4 regions of the Sporomusa sp. GT1 genome follow, and region 2 is predicted to be linked to each of the others. Evidence: riboswitches for the same ligand, from Rfam matches in the RefSeq annotation. Region 2 holds a riboswitch; each other region holds the start of a gene.
What was found. Region 2 has a riboswitch for cobalamin ahead of GT1_RS21530 (TonB-dependent siderophore receptor). Riboswitches for the same ligand answer to the same signal wherever they lie in the genome.
Positions count from the first base shown of each region.

Region 1: linked by a shared signal. The riboswitch ahead of GT1_RS19455 (AAA family ATPase) and the one ahead of GT1_RS21530 (TonB-dependent siderophore receptor) in region 2 are both predicted to bind cobalamin.
Region 3: linked by a shared signal. The riboswitch ahead of GT1_RS18025 (ABC transporter substrate-binding protein) and the one ahead of GT1_RS21530 (TonB-dependent siderophore receptor) in region 2 are both predicted to bind cobalamin.
Region 4: linked by a shared signal. The riboswitch ahead of cbiD (cobalt-precorrin-5B (C(1))-methyltransferase CbiD) and the one ahead of GT1_RS21530 (TonB-dependent siderophore receptor) in region 2 are both predicted to bind cobalamin.

Region 1 is NZ_BMBX01000030.1:15,065-19,817, forward strand. Features, by position in the region: gene GT1_RS19440 (TonB-dependent siderophore receptor) at 1-489, shown strand, start outside; gene GT1_RS19445 (ABC transporter ATP-binding protein) at 688-1,449, shown strand; gene GT1_RS19450 (ABC transporter permease) at 1,449-2,183, shown strand; cobalamin riboswitch at 2,356-2,538, shown strand; gene GT1_RS19455 (AAA family ATPase) at 2,894-3,709, shown strand; gene GT1_RS19460 (nitrogenase component 1) at 3,696-4,753, shown strand, end outside.
Region 2 is NZ_BMBX01000048.1:251-5,003, reverse strand. Features, by position in the region: gene GT1_RS21550 (TonB-dependent siderophore receptor) at 1-108, shown strand, start outside; gene GT1_RS21545 (ECF transporter S component) at 105-638, shown strand; gene GT1_RS21540 (hypothetical protein) at 818-1,150, shown strand; gene GT1_RS21535 (MerR family transcriptional regulator) at 1,314-2,153, opposite strand; cobalamin riboswitch at 2,570-2,751, shown strand; gene GT1_RS21530 (TonB-dependent siderophore receptor) at 2,943-4,753, shown strand, end outside.
Region 3 is NZ_BMBX01000023.1:32,405-37,157, reverse strand. Features, by position in the region: gene GT1_RS18040 (adenosylcobinamide amidohydrolase) at 1-843, shown strand, start outside; gene GT1_RS18035 (OmpH family outer membrane protein) at 878-1,510, shown strand; gene GT1_RS18030 (hypothetical protein) at 1,602-1,958, shown strand; cobalamin riboswitch at 2,052-2,235, shown strand; gene GT1_RS18025 (ABC transporter substrate-binding protein) at 2,414-3,985, shown strand; gene GT1_RS18020 (ABC transporter permease) at 4,023-4,753, shown strand, end outside.
Region 4 is NZ_BMBX01000001.1:330,103-334,855, reverse strand. Features, by position in the region: gene ldhH (L-lactate dehydrogenase (quinone) large subunit LdhH) at 1-827, opposite strand, end outside; gene GT1_RS01765 (lactate utilization protein C) at 827-1,441, opposite strand; cobalamin riboswitch at 1,648-1,820, shown strand; gene cbiD (cobalt-precorrin-5B (C(1))-methyltransferase CbiD) at 1,932-3,026, shown strand; gene cbiE (precorrin-6y C5,15-methyltransferase (decarboxylating) subunit CbiE) at 3,005-3,637, shown strand; gene cbiT (precorrin-6Y C5,15-methyltransferase (decarboxylating) subunit CbiT) at 3,634-4,227, shown strand; gene cobM (precorrin-4 C(11)-methyltransferase) at 4,258-4,753, shown strand, end outside.

The DNA.
Region 1 (4,753 bases), on a different contig from region 2:
CATATGGATATCAAGGATCAGTTTGTTTGGAAAAAGAATCCCGACAAAACCGACTATATGGCTAATGCCGGGAACTTCCGCAATACTGGTATGGAATTGGAATATGTAAAAATTCTTAATAACAACTGGAAATACAATTTGGGATTTAGTTATTCCAATCCGGAAAATAATGAAAATGGCTCCTGGGAGCAGTGTAACAGCAGAATACAGACAACCGCGGGCATAACCTACAATCAGGAAAAATGGCTGACAAATGTTAATTTCTTATTCCTGGGCGACCGGGAAGAAAGCTATTACAAAATCAACGGTAACATCAGCGATATTCCGGATCGTGTACAATTAAACGCCATGATTAGATATCAGCCGGAACGCAATCAGTCGGTGATTCTGAATTTGTACAATATCCTTGACCGTAATAACTCTGTGAACAAATATGAGAATCTGGATCTGCCTTTTAACTGGGCACTAAGCTATAACTATACCTTTTAATTTCGTGAGTAATGAGTAAGTTGCGAATAAAAGCAAAGCCACTCTGAAACCTGCTGTCAAGGGTGCAAAATTTGTGTGGTTTTTTACTCCTTTGGTTAGCGGGTCTATTATGACCCGCGTTTTTTTTCTGCTTGGGCATACATGCTTCAAAAATTTGCCATGGAGAAGATTCGAGAGTAAGGAAAGTAGTTGATGAAAATGTCTGAGAAGTTGTCAGGTTTTGATTATGCCGTTGAGTTAACAGGTCTGACTAAAATGTATGACGGACGAAAAATTGTTGATAATTTGTCGCTGACAATACTGCAAGGGAAGATATTCGGCCTGCTTGGCCCTAATGGCGCGGGTAAGTCGACGGTAATGAAGATGATTGCCGGTTTGACGCGCGCTACAAGCGGATCGGTGCGGATTTTTGGGCTTGATAGGCTGGCGGAACCGCTCGCTGCTAAAAAACTAGTCGGCTTGGTGCCGCAGGATAATAACCTGGAACGGGATTTGACGGTGGAAGAGGTTTTGCTGGTTTATGGCAGGCTTTTTGGTGTGCAGCGGCTTAAACACCGGCTGGAAGAGGTTTTGACAAAGTTTAATTTAGAGCAAAGCCGGCATATAAAGGTGGGGGTGCTGTCAGGGGGGACCGCGCGCCGGACACTGATTGCCAGGGCTCTGCTGCCTGAGCCTGAACTGCTGCTGCTGGACGAGCCAACCGTGGGACTTGATCCTGACGTCCGCCAGGAATTGTGGAGTATTGTACGCCTTTTGACCAGTGAAGGCAAAAGCATAATATTGACAACACACTATATGGAGGAAGCCGAGCAGCTCTGTGAGCAGGTGGCTATGCTGCGTTCCGGTCGTCTTGCTTTGTTGGATACGCCGGCAGGCATTAAACAGCGGACAGGCAATGGCCAGGCAAGCGGGGCGCTTGAGTCCATGTTTATTAAACTGGTTAAGGAAGGCGATGGCTGATGGGCTGGTATGCAGTATTTTGGCGGGAAATGATTATACTGTGGAAGAAAATCGGCAGAATGGGCTACGTATTTTCCACTATTGTTTTTCCCTTTATTTATCTGTTTTCTTTTGGACTGGGGTTAGGAGGCAGAGTGAATGTGGATGGCGGCTATTTACCGTTTCTGGCCAAAGGTATTATGGGTGTCACTGTGTTGTTAAACTCTTTTCAACAGACCGCATCCTCTGTGAGTACAGGACGGCTGTATTTCCGTAATTTTCAAAGTGTGGTTTTAAGTCCGGTGGCTGCCTGGGAAGTGGTTTTGGGAATTATAGCAGCAGGTTCGGTGCGGGGAATATTTTTTGGCAGCCTGGTTTTCGTCATTGCCTGGGGTGCTTTTGGGGTAGGCGGGTTAAATGTCCTGGCTGTCGCCGGCCTTATTCTGGGTTCTTGCTGCTTTGCCGCCATGGGGGTGGTTGTAGGCATGCTTGTTAAGCATCCTGACGATGTTTCGCTGATTAATAATTTTTTTATTACGCCGATGATATTTTTTGGCGGTTCGTTTTTTCCGTTGCAGAATCTACCGCCCTGGCTGGCTGTAGTTGCCCGGTTATCGCCCATTGGTACGCTTAATGCCCTGTTGCGGGCACCTGACTGGAATAGCGGGGCCGTATGGGCGGCAGGCACGCTGATAGTACTGTCTGTTTGCTTTTTTGCCTGGAGTGTGTGGCTGTACAGCCGGTATAGTGAGTAGGTCTGAGAAAAGGTTGCCCCGGAGCGGGTGAATTGTCGGTCTGACAACCACCGGGCAGTCTGCAAAGTGGGACAAGGGACCTGTCCCCTTGTCCCACGGTAGAATTCGCTTGACAAAACCTGCCAGGCAATATACTATAGTAGTAGCATAATGTATCTGCGTTTATTGAAAATTGTATATGGATGAGCCAGGTGCCCGCAAGGGCTTAATAGGGAAGACCGGTGTAATGCCGGCGCGGTCCCGCCACTGTAATGGGGAGTGAACCCAAGGTATGCCACTGGGACGAAGGTCTCGGGAAGGTTTGGGCAAGCTATGAGCCAGAGCCAGGAGAACTGCCTGTCTAAAGATCGCCGTTTTACCCACGAGTGATGGGGAGGAGATTACAGTTGCACTAGCTTATTTGGAATGTATTCCAAGTGAGTTGTGTTGCCTTGCTGAATTTACTCCTGGTCATAGACCAGGAGTTTTTATTTGGATTTATGCTGTAGAATTCTCCCGGCTGCCATGGCGACCGGGAGTTTCTTATTTAGTTGCCATTTCTTCTAACTCCTTCATGTTTTTGCGGGTCTATTATGACCCGCGCTTTTTTTTCCAGCTAAAGTGTATAACTTTTTAAAGAGCAGGATTAACAGCGGCTTCCACGCCGCCAAAAGCTTGGTGTAAGCCATGTTTTCTTTATGAATTGATAAAACAAGGAGCGGATAAGGCATATGCAAAAGAAGATTGCCTTTTACGGCAAGGGCGGCATCGGCAAGTCTACGACAGCTGCCAATGTATCGGCCGCACTGGCGGAAATGGGGCACAAGGTTTGCCAAATTGGCTGTGATCCCAAAAATGATTCCACCCGCCTTTTATTAGGGAAGGTTTGTTCACAGACGGTATTGGATATGGTTAAGCAATATGGGGAGGAAGTTAGGACCGAGGACTTGGTACATAGCGGCTTTGGCGGCGTACAGTGTATTGAGGCCGGAGGGCCCGAGCCAGGGGTAGGCTGCGCCGGACGCGGCATAATCGTGGCACTGGAAAAGCTGAAAGCCTTGCAGGCTTTGCCTGAAGATGCCATTATTCTGTACGATGTACTGGGAGATGTAGTGTGCGGCGGCTTTGCCGTACCCATACGGGAAGGCTATGCCAGCGATATTTACATTGTATCTTCCGGCGAACTCATGTCACTCTATGCGGCCAATAATATTGCCAAAGGGGTGGCCCGCTATGCTGCCCGGGGGGCGGTGCGGCTTGGCGGCATTATCGGCAATAGCCGCGGCATTGCTAATGAGCAGGCGTTGCTTGAGGAATTTGCCAAACGGCTGCATACTTCTTTAGTCGCCTATATTCCCAGGGATCGTACTGTTAATAAAGCGGAAATTCATCGTAAAACAGTCATCGAATTTGCGGCAGACTCGCCACAGGCGGCGATTTACCGTCAGTTAGCCGGTTTTATTTGTGAGAATACGGCGCTGAGTGTGCCGACCCCCATGTCCTTTGCAGAATTAGAGGAGCTGGTGCTTGACTATGGTGATGAATAAACGGGCGAAAACAGCCCGCAAACGGGGTTACAGCTGTGCGATGCCGGGCGTATGGCGCGCCGTTTCCCACAATGAAGGCGCGCTTGTTATTTACCATAGTCCTAAAGCCTGCGGGCATATCGGCCGGGAAATGGATTTGGGAATGCATTTCCGTTCACTGGCAAAGCGGCAATTTATGCCGGAGCAGTACTCGGCACCACTGATCATCAGTGGATTGGCGGAAGAGCATTCGATTTTCGGCGGGGCCGGCTTGCTCAGGGAATGTATTGAATATGCAGCCGAAAGGTACAAGCCGGCCTATATTTTGATTGCCAATTCCTGTGTGGCCGGCGTGATTGGTGATGATACGGCTGCGGTGGCAGGCGAGGCAGAGGCGGCGCTGGGCATACCGGTGATGTCTGTTCCCTGTTACGGTTACCTGGACGGCGACTATTATGCCGGGTTTTATCATGCCGGAAAAATACTGGCAGAGCGCTTTATGATTGCCCAGCCCAAGGTGGTTAATACGGTAACCCTCTTGGGTGACCGCGGCGGCCCCAATGGCATGGATGTGCAGGAAATTAAACGTTTGCTGGGCTATTTTAGCCTAAAAGTGTATTGTCATTTTCCGGCATATGCTTCACTGGAGGATATAAGACGGGTGCCGTTTACCGCCCTGACTGTACCGCTTAGCGGGACAAGACAGTCCAATCCCTGGATGTGCAAGCTGGGGCTGGAACTGGAGGAGATGCTGGGAGTGCCTGCTTTTGACGGGGATTATCCGGCAGGCTGGCAGGCGACGGTTTTATGGCTGACGAACTTAGGCCGGTTTCTCAACCGGCAGCAGCAGGCTGAAGCTGCCATTAAGCAGGAGGCAGAGCGGTTAAACCGGCATATCGCTGAGTATAGCAGCCAGTTGCAGGATAAGCGGATTGTATTGTATCTCGGACGGCCGCTGCTGTATTTTGATCCGGCCTGGGTACTGGAGTTATTTTCTTTGTATAATTTGAATTTGGCAGGCATTGTGGTGCTGGATGATGTGCTGAGCAAGGACCAGCAGCTTGA
Region 2 (4,753 bases):
GAACACCAAACTATAGCGGTGGGGGTGGACAACCTTTTCAATCATCAGGATGAGGAGCTTTCACTGCCGGGTACCTTTGTCCATATGAATGTCAGGTTTACCCTGTGACCGGCCGGCGGGAAATGGAGCGGCATACGATTGTCCGGGGGGCCTTGCTGCTGGCACTTATGATTCTGCTGCAGTCGCTGCGGCTGCTGGTGCCAGTGCCGCCCTTTGTATCCATGTTTGTCATCGGCAGCGCGGTTAATGCCTGCCTATTGCTGGCCGCCATGACCGCCGGGCTGAGGGCCGGGTTCATTATTGCCTGCCTGGCGCCGGTTATCGCCTATTTTCAGCAGGCCTTGCCTTTGCCGGTCTTTATTCTGCCGGTGGCTGTCACTAATATTGTGTATATCCTGCTGTATGAAGCCGGCCGGAGACACCATTTGTGGCTGGCGGTACTGCTGGCGTCTGTTGGACGAATGGCCGCCTTATATTTTTCTGCCGCCTGGATTTTCAGCTTTATTTCCCTGCCTGCCGGACAGGCTTTTTTTCTCAAGACGGCAATGAGCTGGCCACAGCTGGTTACCGGCCTTGCCGGAGGTGTTCTGTGTCATTGGCTGTATAAACGCCTGCCTGCAGCCGGTAAAGCGAGATAAAGCCATTAGTGGGACAAGGGGACAGGTCCCTTGTCCCACTTCAACTATATCATGTGAGATATGGAGACTGTGTTTATGTATTTGTTGTGAAACAACGACTTTTGAAGAATAGCTTGACTATATGACCGCTATATAGAGTAAAGTAGACAGAAAAGCTATATTTTAAGGAGGTGAAAATAATGAGTACGGAAAGAAAGCATCCTGAGTATCAAATTCCTAATGAACCGCATGCCAAGCATCGTTATGAAAGTGCACTAAAGCATGTTCAACTGGCGCGAGAAGCCGGGAAAACTTCGGAAGAAATTCATGAGGTTTTTCGCAAAGTAATGAATTTCGACTCTAAAAATATCGAAAATATTTCTCAAGATGAAGCACACAAAAAATACCGTACCGCAGTGATTCATGCCCGGAAGGCGTTAGAAAACGGCAAAACTTCTGAAGAAGCTCATGAAATATACCGGAATATTCTCTCGGGAAATACGGCAGGAAAATGTCATCACAAAGTGGATTAACTGGTGGTAAGCTTACGCCAGGCTATGAAAGCTATGAGTCCGGGAAGGCTTAGGCAATGATGATCCAGTTCAGGGAGCACGAAATGCCTGAGTATACCCTAAATGATGGAAAAGGCGGAATTGAGCTTAGTTAAAGAAACTGAGCCCAATTCCGCCTTTTGTTTTAGCAGGTGGTGTACTCCACCTGAAAAGAGATTTGATTGATATATGTTTTTGTATCGGTAGTAAGCCAGTGGTTTTTCAGCGGGAAAACATATACATTACTGACAATCTGCAAGGCATTGCGCTGCACAAAATCGAGGATTTCCTTATATACGGAAGCTACTTGTTGGTAATAAGTTCCTTGGAAGCGTATGGTGAGATATAATCCCTCCGGACGGACAAAGCAGTGTTTCTTAGGAATGGAATGAGAAACCGGCGTAAAATATTGTATTGTTTTATTGAATTTTTCTGCAAAAAAATCATCTTTATCTATGATCCAGCCGGTAGTAAATTCCTTGAAGTGTTTTTTGGAGAAGGCAGTCTGATTATGTTTGGACAGAAGCCTGAACCGTTCCCGCAAAGACATGGTTTCGGTTAAAGTTTCACTGACAAATAGAATTTTTTCTTTCTGAAAGTTTACTTGAATTTGATTGAACCGGGTTTTGCGTATTTTTTCTATTGTTTGTAAAGATAAATGTAAACTCTTTTTGATGTTTAGTGTATCTTCTATAATTTTATTGCATTCTTTTTCTTTCGCCAGTAATATCTGTTCGAAATTATCAACATTGCGGTTTTGCAGATAATTCTTTATGCCCTGAATGGAAATATTCAATTTCCTCATATTTAGAATAATTTCCAGCAAGAGATATTGAGAAACCGAGTAATAGCGATAGCCGTTTTCGCTGACATAGGCTGGAACTAATAGTCCGTGTTTGTCGTAATAAAGCAAGGTTTGCTTGGGAATAGCATAGAGAGAGGCCAATTCACCGGCGGTAATATAGTTTTCTTTGTTAATTGTCATATGTCGTATTCTCCTACGCTTATTACATATAGGAATCCAGGTGCATAAAACAATGGTTGAACATAAAAACTTCTTTTATCCTCATTATTAATGATGAATTGGGTTTGTGTCAAGAAAGGTTAGTTTTTATTTATATGGTTTGAAGGAATACGCTGAAAGGAGCGGAGATCTGGTTAACTACGTGGCTCACAGCTGCTAATGGGATGCTACCGGCAATGTTACCATTTGGAAAACGGGATGGTAAAAGTGGTCAGGCCTGGGAAAAAAGACTTGACTATATGACCGGTATATAGTTTACCCTTATAATCCAGAGTAAATTTTGACATATATCTTCTAAAAACGACGATTTTTGATAATGTTTGCTAAAATGGTGAAGTGAAGTTGTATATTGAGTTAAGTGTTTTTCTATGATGTGAATTGAATATTGCTAGACAGGTGCCCTGTAAAGGGCTTAATAGGGAAGTCCGGTGCAAGACCGGCGCGGTCCCGCCACTGTAATGGGGAGCAAACCAAAATACCACTGGGATGAGAGTCCTGGGAAGGTTTGGGAGAGCTATGATCCAGAGCCAGGAGAACTGCCTGTCTAAAGATCGCCGTTTTACCCACGAGTGATGGGGAGGAGATTACAGTTACATTAGCTTATTTGGAATATATTCCAGGTGAGTTTTGTTGTCTTGCTGAATTTGCTCCTGGTTCTAGACCAGGAGTTTTTATTTGGCTGTTGCTGTAGAATCCTCCCGGCTGTTATGGCCGGGAGTTTTTTATTTTATTATGAAAGGAAGAATGAGGATGAAAAAGAAAAGCGTTCTGAAAAAGCGTATGTTAGTCACGGCCATCATTACCGGCTTATGCTGTGGGGGAGGGCCGGCAGCTTTGGCTGCCGGTGCAGTGGAGGATTTTACCCTTGACTCGATAATTGTAACGGCTACCCGTTCTGAAAAACCTGATGTTGAGGTTCCCGCATCTACTACCATTTTGACGAATCAAGATTTGAAAAATACCGGTGCTGAGAATATACAAATGGCTTTGCAAAAAATCTCCGGTATTGCCTATACTACTTTTGGACCTAATGGAAATCCCTATTCTACTATGTCCAATCCAATTATTATCCGCGGCGTAAGTAATGGTACGTTGGTATTAGTAAATGGAGTCCCGATTAATATGTCCGGCAGCTACTATTTGGATTCCATTCCGGTGGAAAATGTTGAACGGGTGGAAATTGTGAAAAGCGGCGGCGCGGTTTTGTATGGCAGTGAAGCCATGGGCGGCGTTATCAATATTATTATGAAAAAGCAATTTGAGAATACGGTATCGACAGGTTTTGGCAATTATGGACAGCGAAATCACAATGCAACCTTTAATATGGGGAAATTGAATCTGAGCTACAGTAAGACAAGGTGGGGCAAACTGGATAAAATTTCAGCCACTGAGGGTACTGCCGGGGGCAGAACGACTACCTTTAAGGGTTCTGATAAAGACAGTGTATCAGTAGAATATAATTTTAATGATAAGTTATCGCTTTCGTATAATTATATGGACAATGAAAATGGCTATCAGACCTGGTTTGGCGATAACTGGAGAAAACTAAAGGATGCGCAAGCAGGCGATTTACAAAATGATAAAACCTATAAAAACAAGTATAATATAGCGCAGCTTAGATATAGTGATGAAAATGTAAAAGCCAGTCTGTATTATAATCACAATAAGCCGACTACAAGAGGGTTTGAATATTACAAGAGTGACGGAACTCTAAATTACGTCCGTGATAAAACCGATCAAAAGGACAGGACTTATGGGATTGACGCCCAGAAACATTGGCAGATCAATGACAGGGCCAATGCTATTTTCGGATTTAATTATAAGAATGAATATTTTAACCAGGTTAAATACACTACTAAGGCTAGGATGGAGCAGGAAAGAAAGGTTTTTGGTGTTTATGGGCAATGGGAACAAAAGCTCAATGATGTAAATACTTTTATTTTAAGTGCCCGCGAAACCTGGACTGCCGGTGCTGAGAAGGATGCAGATTACAGCAATTTTAGCGCTTCCGGACAATTTATTCATAAACTGGGCGAAAAGGATAATATATATGCCAGTGTCAGTCAGTCGTTTATTTTACCTACCTTTAGCCAAATGTACGGCAGTACATATGATCTGTTGCCGGCACCGGAATTAAAACCACAAACCGGTATCAATTATGAAATTGGCTGGAAAAAAGTAGACGGCGGCCATAGTTGGAAGGCTGCAGTATATCATATTGATATTAAAGATAATATTAGTGCAACATGGAATAAGGACACAGGAATAACAAAATATAAAAATGAAGATTTTAAAAACACTGGTGTTGAGTTAACTTGTGATATAAGCGGGGAGAATGGCTGGTCGTATAATTGGGGAATTAATTATGGAGATCCTAAAGTAAAAGCTGAAGGTAATAATAGTACCAAAAATTATTGGGACAGAAAATATGGACGCTTGCAGTTGACCGGAGGAGTAACTTATCAAAAAGATAAATGGAGCACAAGCTTGAGCGGGACATATTTAACAGAACGTGTCGGCACACCCTCTAATCAACACTCCTGGGCAATAAAACCATATTT
Region 3 (4,753 bases), on a different contig from region 2:
ACCGCCGGGATGGGGACAGCGGCTTCCATGGAAAATGTAGCGATAAAGACAGAATGCTATGAAAATCTGACTGTGACCGCCATTGTTACCGGCGGGGTTGAGGTCAATGGCGGCCGTGTCGGTGACCCGGCAGATTATTTTCAGCCGTTGGCCAAAAGTATGGTGGAAAAACCCGGTACCATTAACATTATTCTGGTCATTGACGCCGATTTGCCGCCCGGCATGTTAAACAGGGCTATGGTTACTTGTACGGAGGCCAAGACGGCTGCCCTCCAGGAACTCATGGCCGGCAGCAATTATTCGACAGGCCTGGCTACCGGTTCCGGTACCGACCAGACCATTGTTATTGCCAACCCTGTTTCACCACTATACCTGGAAAGCGCCGGCAAGCATTCCAAACTGGGGGAATTGATCGGCAGGACAGTATTGCCGGCAGTCAAAGAAGCCTTATATAAGCAGACCGGGCTGTCGCCAAGCCGGCAGCATAGTATGCTGGCCCGGTTCAAACGCTATGGCATTAAAGAGGAAAGCCTGTGGCAGGCCTATGCGGCTGCTAACGAAAAACCGGTAATGAAGGCCAGGTTTTTGGCTGCACTATGCCAACTGGACGGCGACAATCAGCTGGTGACCTATGCTGCTTTATATGTGCATCTCCTGGATCAATTATCCTGGCAGCTGCTGTCAGGCGAGGAGGTCTGTCAGGCTGCCAATGAACTGCTGGCTGCCCTTGCGGGTAAGCTTGACGTTACGGCACCGGTAGTTGAGGGGAACGATACCTGTGCCTGTCTTGAGGCCTGGACAGCTTTGGTGGTAGCTGCGACAGGTTCAGATGTTGCCCATTAGACTATACTCTTCAGCATAGTAAGGGGGAAGTAGTATGTTTAGTCCGTTTTGGAACGGGTTTCTGGTCGGGGCAGTTTTATTTTCCATGATCGGGGTGGCGGCCGGGATTTTTGTTGTCGCATTATGCCAGGCTTCAGCAAAAGGAAATGGCACAAATGACAATAATAAATGTAAGCAGGGGGAGATTGTTTTGGCGGAAAACACCAGCCTATTGAAGATGCAAAAAAAGTCATTGATACTATTTACCTTGGTTTTGTTTTTGACAGGTGCCTTTTGTCTGTTGCAATCCGGTACAGGTGAGGCGGCCAAGAAAAAAGCGGCAGCTCCCATCGGGATTGTAAATTATAATGCTTTATTAGACCAGCACCCGGATATGGCTAAAGCCATTGAAGAACTTAAACGGGAAAATGAGCAGGCTCAACAGGAATTTGAAAGCAAATCGTCCGGCTTGAGTGATAAAGAAAAACAGGACCTGAACTGGCAGCTGCGGCAAAGGCTGGAATTAAAGCAGCAAGAGCTATTGAACGCTATTGCTGTCCAAATTGATGCTGTCATCAAGGAGATAGCCGATGCCCAGGGATTAAGTGCCGTGGTAGACCAGGAGGCGACTATCTATGGCGGCAAAGATATCACTAATGATGTATTGAAGAAAATCCAGAAAAGGTAAGTTTCGTTTATTGTTTGTCTTATAATAATGGCTTATAATACAGTTAATGAAAGAAATAGATCCAAAAGGGATTTGTACGTGAGGTGACAGGATGAGCGCAGAAAGGTTCGATCATCTGGAAAAAATGCTGGCGCAGCTTATTCACATGGTAGGGCACAACAATGCATTTACCGAAGAGCTGTGTCAACGGATGGACCGTTTGGAAACCAAGGTAGATAATCTGGAAACCAGGATGGACAGCCTGGAGGCAAAGGTAAATAGCCTGGACGCCAAAGTAAACGGTCTGGAAACCCAAGTTAATAGCAGCTTCGATGGGCTTATCGGCATGGTTCATCTCCTGGGCAAAAAAATGGAGGCCATACCGCGCATTGAAGCTAAAATGGATGTCTTAAACGAGCGTGTGTTTGAGCAAGAAGCTGATATTAATATGCTGAAACGCGCTAAGTGATTGTTGCCTTTGCTCAATCCCTAAGAGTTGTACTTTGTCTAGTATTGACAAAATAGCTGCTTTTTTGTAGTATGAATCATATAAGTATGGCAATTTCATAATGTTGAGTTAGGTGCCCGCAAGGGCTTAATAGGGAAGTCCGGTGCAATACCGGCGCGGTCCCGCCACTGTAATGGGGAGCAGGCTTAAGATATGCCACTGGGATGAAGTATCCTGGGAAGGTTTAAGCAAGCTATGATCCGGAGCCAGGAGAACTGCCTAGCTGACAATCACCGTTTTTCACCCACGTGGTATGGGGAGGGGATTATGTAGAGCAATTAATCGATCTGTGCTGGTTTTTACCATTTGTGGATTAGTTCTTGCGTGCGGCTCTTCCTGAATTTCAGGAAGAGCCTTTTTGCATTTTTACAACCGTTGCTCAAAGTAGACAATGAATAGGAAAAAGGGGAGTCGGCATGAAAAAAATTGTTGGGCTGTTGCTTATGTTTGTCTTTATGATGACAGGCTGTTCGTCTGAAAAAACGGCAGGACCGGCCAAAAAGGATGAGGTTGTAATTTCAGTTGGCGTGAATATGACGGCAGGAGGCTATGACCCTATTGCCGGCTATGGTGTTTGGGGACCGGATATTTTTCACAGTAAGCTGCTGAAATACAATGTAAAGAGCGAATTGGAAACAGATCTGGCAACCGCATATGAGATCAGTAAAGACGGTCTGACGTATACCTATCATTTGCGCCAGGATGCCAAATTTGCTGACGGCACGCCGTTGACTGCCAAGGATGTGGCTTTTACCTATACAAAAGCAAAAGACAGTGGTTCTCCCGCTGATCTGACCATGCTGGCCGGCGTCAAAGCGGTGGACGACTATACGGTTGTTTTTACCCTTAATAAACCCTGGTCGGTATTTACCTCAACCACTGCCACCATTGGGATTGTCTCGCAGGCCGCCTACAATGAGAAATACGGGGACAATCCGCTGGCATCCGGTCCGTGGAAAGTGGTTCAATTTCAAAAAGATCAGCAGCTGATATTGGTGCCTAATGAACATTATTACGGCCAAAAGCCAAAGTTGAAAAAAGTAACTATTTTGAAGCTGGATGAAGAAGCCGCGCTGGCTGCGGCAAAATCAGGCCAACTCGATCTGGTCCTGGTTGAAACGGAATTTGCCAAAACAAAAGTGGCAGGCATGCATTTGGCAGAACTTGAGACAGTTACCGGTCTGGTCATCAACCTGCCGATGGTGAAAGAAACGACAACCGCTGATGGCAAAGTAATTGGCAATAATGTTACCAGCGATTGGGCTATTCGCAAGGCGTTGAATATTGGCATTGACCGCAAGCTGATTGTCCAAAATGCATTTAATGGAATTGGGGACCCGGCCTATGGCTGGTCGGCTGCCCTGCCGTGGGGCAATGCTCAGGCGGCCTTTGCCGACAATCAGGTTGAAGAAGCCAAAAAAATTCTTACAGATGCCGGCTGGATTGATACCGATGGCGACGGCATCAGGGAGAAAAACGGTCTTAAGGCCGAGTTTGTAGTTACCGGACGGAGCAATGATCTGCAAAGGTATAATACCGTTGTCGCCGTCGCGGCAGATGCCAAAAAACTTGGGATTAATATTATTCCCAAAGCAGCTCCCTGGAACGAATGCCGGCTAGCGCAGGCAACACCCACCTGCTGGGTTTTTGGCAGCCATAATCCTATGGATGTATATCGTTATTATCATTCTTCACAGATGGGCAAAGGTGTCATCGGCAATCCTTCCTCTTATGCCAATCCCAAGGTTGATGCGTATATCGACCAGGCCTTGGCTGCTACCAGCAGTGATAAAGTTGACGAATACTGGCGCCTGGCTCAATGGGATGGAACCACCGGCATGAAAGAAGATTATCCTTATCTCTGGATCGCTAATACCCGTCTTACCTACTTTATCAAAGATGGGCTGGATATCGGCAAGCAAAGAGTTCATGTCAGAAGTCAGGGGATTCCTGTTGTCGAGAATCTGGCTGAGTGGTCATGGCAATAGCTGGTCACGCTAAATCTATGGCGTAAAGGAGAATTCAATGAGTACAGGCACCTTGAGATATTGGGGGATGACTCTTGTCCGGATGACGACCTTGCTGATTGCCATTAGCATGGTTAGCTTTATCCTTATTGCTTCATCCCCCATAGATCCTGTTGATGCTTATGTCGGTGATTTGAGTGTCTCGGAGGAGCAGCGAAACAATATTATTGCTTACTGGGGGCTGGATAAATCGCCGGTGGAGCGTTACCTCATCTGGGCCGGACACCTTTTCGAGGGGGATATGGGGACCTCGATTACCTATCGTCAGCCGGTGACCGAGGTAATCGGCGAACGGTTTAAAACCTCACTGGCGCTAATGGGGCTTGCCTGGGTATTTTCCGGGATTATCGGCTTTCTTCTCGGTGTAGTCTCAGGTGTCCGCCGGGGCAGTGGGCTGGATAAGGCAATTAAGACCTTTTGTCTGACCTTGACGGCAACGCCTGTTTTTTGGATGGGATTGCTGATTTTAATGGTATTTGCCGTTGAACTCCAGTGGTTTCCGCTGGGGCTGGCGGCACCCATCGGCAAAGTTGCCGGGGAGGCGACGCTGGCGGAAAGGCTGTATCACCTGATATTGCCGGCCTTCACGCTGAGCATTACCGGAGTGGCTCCGATTGCCCTGCATACCAGACAAAAGATTATTGATGTGATGAAAAGTGAATATGTGCTGTTTGCCAGGGCCAGAGGTGAAAAACGCTGGACTGCTGTCAGACGTCACGGTATCCGCAA
Region 4 (4,753 bases), on a different contig from region 2:
GTTACACCGGAAGTCATGGTCATATAACTGGTCATCAGCTGGCCGGTGGCATTACGCGGCAGGGTGCGCAGGATGGGGGCGGCATCTTTAATGGTGGGAATCAGTTTTTCATAACCGATGATGACAACATGAACCCGTGGCAGGGTAGTGACAAGGCGGGCGTTGCCTTCATTCGTTACCAGCCCGATAGCGCCATTTTCAGCGATACCGAAGTTTGCGCCCGATATGCCCATATCAGCTTCCAGGAACTCCCCTCTGAGCGCTTGGCGGGCAGCCTGAACCATGAACGGAATATCGGTCGGAATTTCCTGCTTCAGTTCTTTGGAGAAGTAGCCGGCAACTTGTTCACGGTTTAAGTGAATGGCTGGCATAACCATATGGGACGGTTTATGACCGGCCAGAGAGATAATCCATTCACCCAGGTCAGTTTCTTTAACATGCAAGCCGGCTGCTTCCAGATCGTGATTAAGATGAATTTCCTCGGAAGCCATGGATTTGGATTTAACAATTCGTTTTACATTTTTTTCTTTACAGAGGTTTATCAAATATTCTTTTAACGCATTGCCATCTTTGGCGCGAAACACTTTAGCGCCCCGTTTGGCAGCTTCTGTTTCAAATTTATCGGCTAGGTTTTCAATATCGGCAACGGCGCTCATCTTCATTTGACGGACTTGTTCGCGCAGAGCCTCAATATCGGCAACATTTTCATAAGCTTTGGCCCTGGATATTGGATAGGCCTCCGCAAAGCGGCTTAATGCGCCACGCAGCACTTCATCCTGTAACTTTTCCTGGATTTCATTTTTTATATTACGATTATTCGCTTCCATTATTGCTTACCTCCGTTAACTTCTTCATCAACGGCAATAATGACAAAACGGCTGGGACCATGTACGCCGATTGTCAGTACGCGTTCAATATCGGCAGTGCGGCTGGGGCCGGTAATAAAGCTGATATAACCGCGGTCGTAGACTTTGGCGATTGTTTCCATAGCTTCTGTTATGCCGGGAACAATTCTATTGCTGTTCATGAAAACAATATGTAAAGGAGGCAGCATCGAGACAAGCCTGCTTTCAAACGCTAACGCATCCTGGCAAACACTGCCTGACTCGGCAATGCCAAACTCAACAGCGGAGATGCCAATGTCGGCACTTTCAGCATGCTCGGCGATATCTGCTTGTTCGGTGTACAGGCTTACACCCAGGTCTGTTAGGGTGGCATTAATTCCTGCTGCCTGTTGCAAGGGGCTGTCAACGGCTACTACTTTGCGGGCGTTGGTGTATTTGACTAAATTGGCAATGACTTCTTTGGCTTCAGCCGCTGTTTTGACGCGAAATACTTCGGCGGCCGCGTTTTTTGCCCGGGTTTCAAACTCCGGGAACAGGTTGGCGCTACAAGTACCGGAGGTAAGCGCATGGGTCCAATTTTCACTTACTTTTTTCAAATTCTCCACTCCCTTATAACCGAATTAATCGGTATGATGGTCTGACCAGTATACACTTCGTAATAAATAGGCTAAAACCCTTTTAAAAATTGACAAAAAACGCAAAAAATACAGAAAAATTTTTAGATTATTTAATTTAGATAATTCCTGCCTGGTAAGCAGGAAAATAATTAACTATATGGAATAATAGTACTAATCGCAAATTTGATACATGTAAGGGAATGGGTGCTTTGCGCTTAATAGGGAAGTCCGGTGTAATACCGGCGCGGTCCCGCCACTGTAATGGGGATGCTGCTTAATACATGCCACTGGGAAACTGGGAAGGCTAAGTACGCGAAGAACCAGAGTCAGGAGACCTGCCTGTTCTAACACATGCCGCTAGGACCTACGGAAGATAGGCAGGTGTGGGTACAATATTCAGGCAATCTTTACATGTTGTTTGGTGTTATACCCCCTGCTCAAGGGGGCTTTTTTATTGTCCGATAAAGAAATGCGCAAAGGGATAACCACCGGGACTTGTGCCGCAGCGGCAGCCAAGGCTGCGGTTATGGCCTGGCTGGGCCAGCCGGTGACTGTTCTTCAGGTTTTTTCACCACAAGGAGTCCTGCTGACAGTACCTGTTGCCGAAAGCTGGCCGGTTGCCGGCGGCGGTATGGCGGCAATAATCAAAGATGCCGGTGATGATCCGGATATAACCAATGGGGTTAGGATTATGGCAGAGGTCATTATTACCGATAAACCGGGAGTTATGATCAAAGCAGGTATTGGCGTAGGAACGGTGACCAAACCCGGGCTGGCTGTGCCGGTAGGTGAACCGGCAGTAAATCCCGGGCCGCGTTCCATGATTACCAGGGCTGTGACTGAGTGTTTGCCAACAGATAAAGGGGCTGTTGTGACAATTTCTATTCCCGAGGGAGAGAAATTGGCGACCAGAACGCTTAACCCCATATTGGGGATTGTTGGCGGACTGTCGATTATTGGCACTACCGGTATTGTTGAACCGATGTCAGAAGAGGCTTTTAAAAATTCACTTGTACCGCAGATTAGTGTGGTGCAGGCATTAGGCTATACAGATATAGTATTTGCTCCGGGAAAAATCGGACAGGATATAGCCATCAACCGTTGCGGCCTGCCGGCCGCTGCCGTAATCCAGACAAGCAATTTTATCGGACATATGTTGGAGAATGCAGTAAAATACGGCATGCGCCGGGTGTTGTTATTTGGACATCTTGGCAAAATCGTTAAAGTGTCGGCCGGCATATTCCATACTCATAACCGGATGGCCGATGCCCGCCTGGAGACAATAGCCGCCTATATGGCGCTAAACGGAGCGCCACAGACGGCCATCGAAGAAATAATGGCTTCGACTACTACCGAAGCTGCTATGCCAATCATCGCCCGGTATAATATGACCGAGGTTTATTCTGTACTGGCCGAAAGGGCCAGTGCCAGGGCAAAGCGTTATGTGTTTGGTGATTTGACAGTGGGAACCGTTATTGTGACTTTACAGGGAGATATACTGGGGCTTGATGAGACAGCCCGTGAAATTGGAGGCCATTTAGGATGGAATGTAGGTACCAGGTAGTAGTTGTTGGCATTGGCCCCGGATCGCCTGATTATGTACTGCCTGTCGTTAGCCGGAGGATTGCCCAGGCCAGAGTTCTGGTAGGCAGTAAGCGGGCGCTGGATACCTTTGCCGCAGGCGGTCAGGTTACCAGGATTATTGATAAAGATATCAACGGTGTGCTTGATTTTATTGAAGAACAGCTGGCAAGTCAGGATGTAGTGGTTATGGTGTCCGGCGACCCGGGCTTTTACAGCATGCTGGTGGCAGTCAGAAAACGGTTTGCGCCAGAGAGTATTACGGTGATTCCCGGTATTAGTTCGGCCCAATTGGCGTTTGCCCGGGTGGCCGAAGTGTGGCAGGATGCCGCTCTGATCAGTATGCATGGCCGTACAGCCGCTGATGAGGTACTGCGTTACCGGCCAGGCCATAAGCTGGGCATCCTGACTGACACTCAGCACAATCCGGCCTGCATTTCGCGCATCCTGTTAGCATTCGGGTGGCCGGAGGCGGCTCATGTCTGGTTATGCGCCAATTTGTCTTATGACAATGAAGTGGTGGCTGCTATGACCTTAGCCGAGGCCACAGAAACTCCCGGTTTTGAACATAGCGTAATGGTGGTGAAAGCATGAGTCACAGCTTAGGTATTCCGGATGAGCAGTTCATCAGAGGCGACATTCCGATGACGAAACAGGAAATTCGCATCTTAACTTTGGCTAAGGCCAGCATTGGTGCTGCCGACACTGTCATTGATATCGGGGCAGGTACCGGTTCGCTATCCATTGAAGCAGCGTTATTGGCCAGGCAAGGCAGGGTATATGCCATTGAGCGCGAACCCGAGGGGATTGAACTGATTAAGGCCAACGCCGCTAAGTTTGCGGCCGGCAATGTTAAGGCTGTGCTTGGTTCGGCACCGGCGGCGCTGGCCGGGCTGCCGGCGGCGGAAGTCATCTTAATCGGCGGCAGTGGCGGCAGGCTGCCCGACATTTTGTCCTCGGCCGATCAATTGCTGAAACCGGGCGGACGCCTGATTGTAACAGCTGTTACCGTAGAAACACTGTCTGCCGCTCTCCAGCTTATGCGGCAGCGTCCGGCCTATGCGGTTGAGGCTTGCTGTGTACAAGTTACCCGGATTCAGCCGGTGGGCACCAGTAATATGTTTAAAGCACTTAACCCGATATATATTATTACCTGTACTAAAGAAGGGCAGGCTGCCGGATAGGGAAACAGCCTGGATGAAGGGAGAATATCAATGAATGTATTTTTTGTAGGAGCCGGTCCGGGAGATCCTGAGCTGATTACCGTGAAAGGGCAGCGCTTTTTGGGACAGGCAGATATCATTATTTATGCCGGTTCGTTAGTCAATCCGGCGCTCTTATCCCTGGCTAAAAATGGAGCTGCCATCTATAACAGCGCCTCCATGACGCTGGATGAAGTCATTGCTGTTATGGAGCAAGGGGTTAAAGAGAACAAGCTGGTAGTCCGGTTACATACCGGCGATCCCAGCATATATGGTGCCATTCAGGAGCAAATGGATGCACTGGCACCGAAAAATATTGATTTTGAAGTTATCCCCGGCGTTAGCTCGTTCCTGGCTACAGCTGCTGCCTTAAAGCAGGAATATACATTGCCTGATGTATCCCAGACGGTAATTATTACCCGTTTGGAAGGGCGCACCCCGGTGCCGGAAAAAGAAAAACTGGTTAAGCTGGCCAGCCACGAGGCTACGATGTGTATTTTCCTGAGTG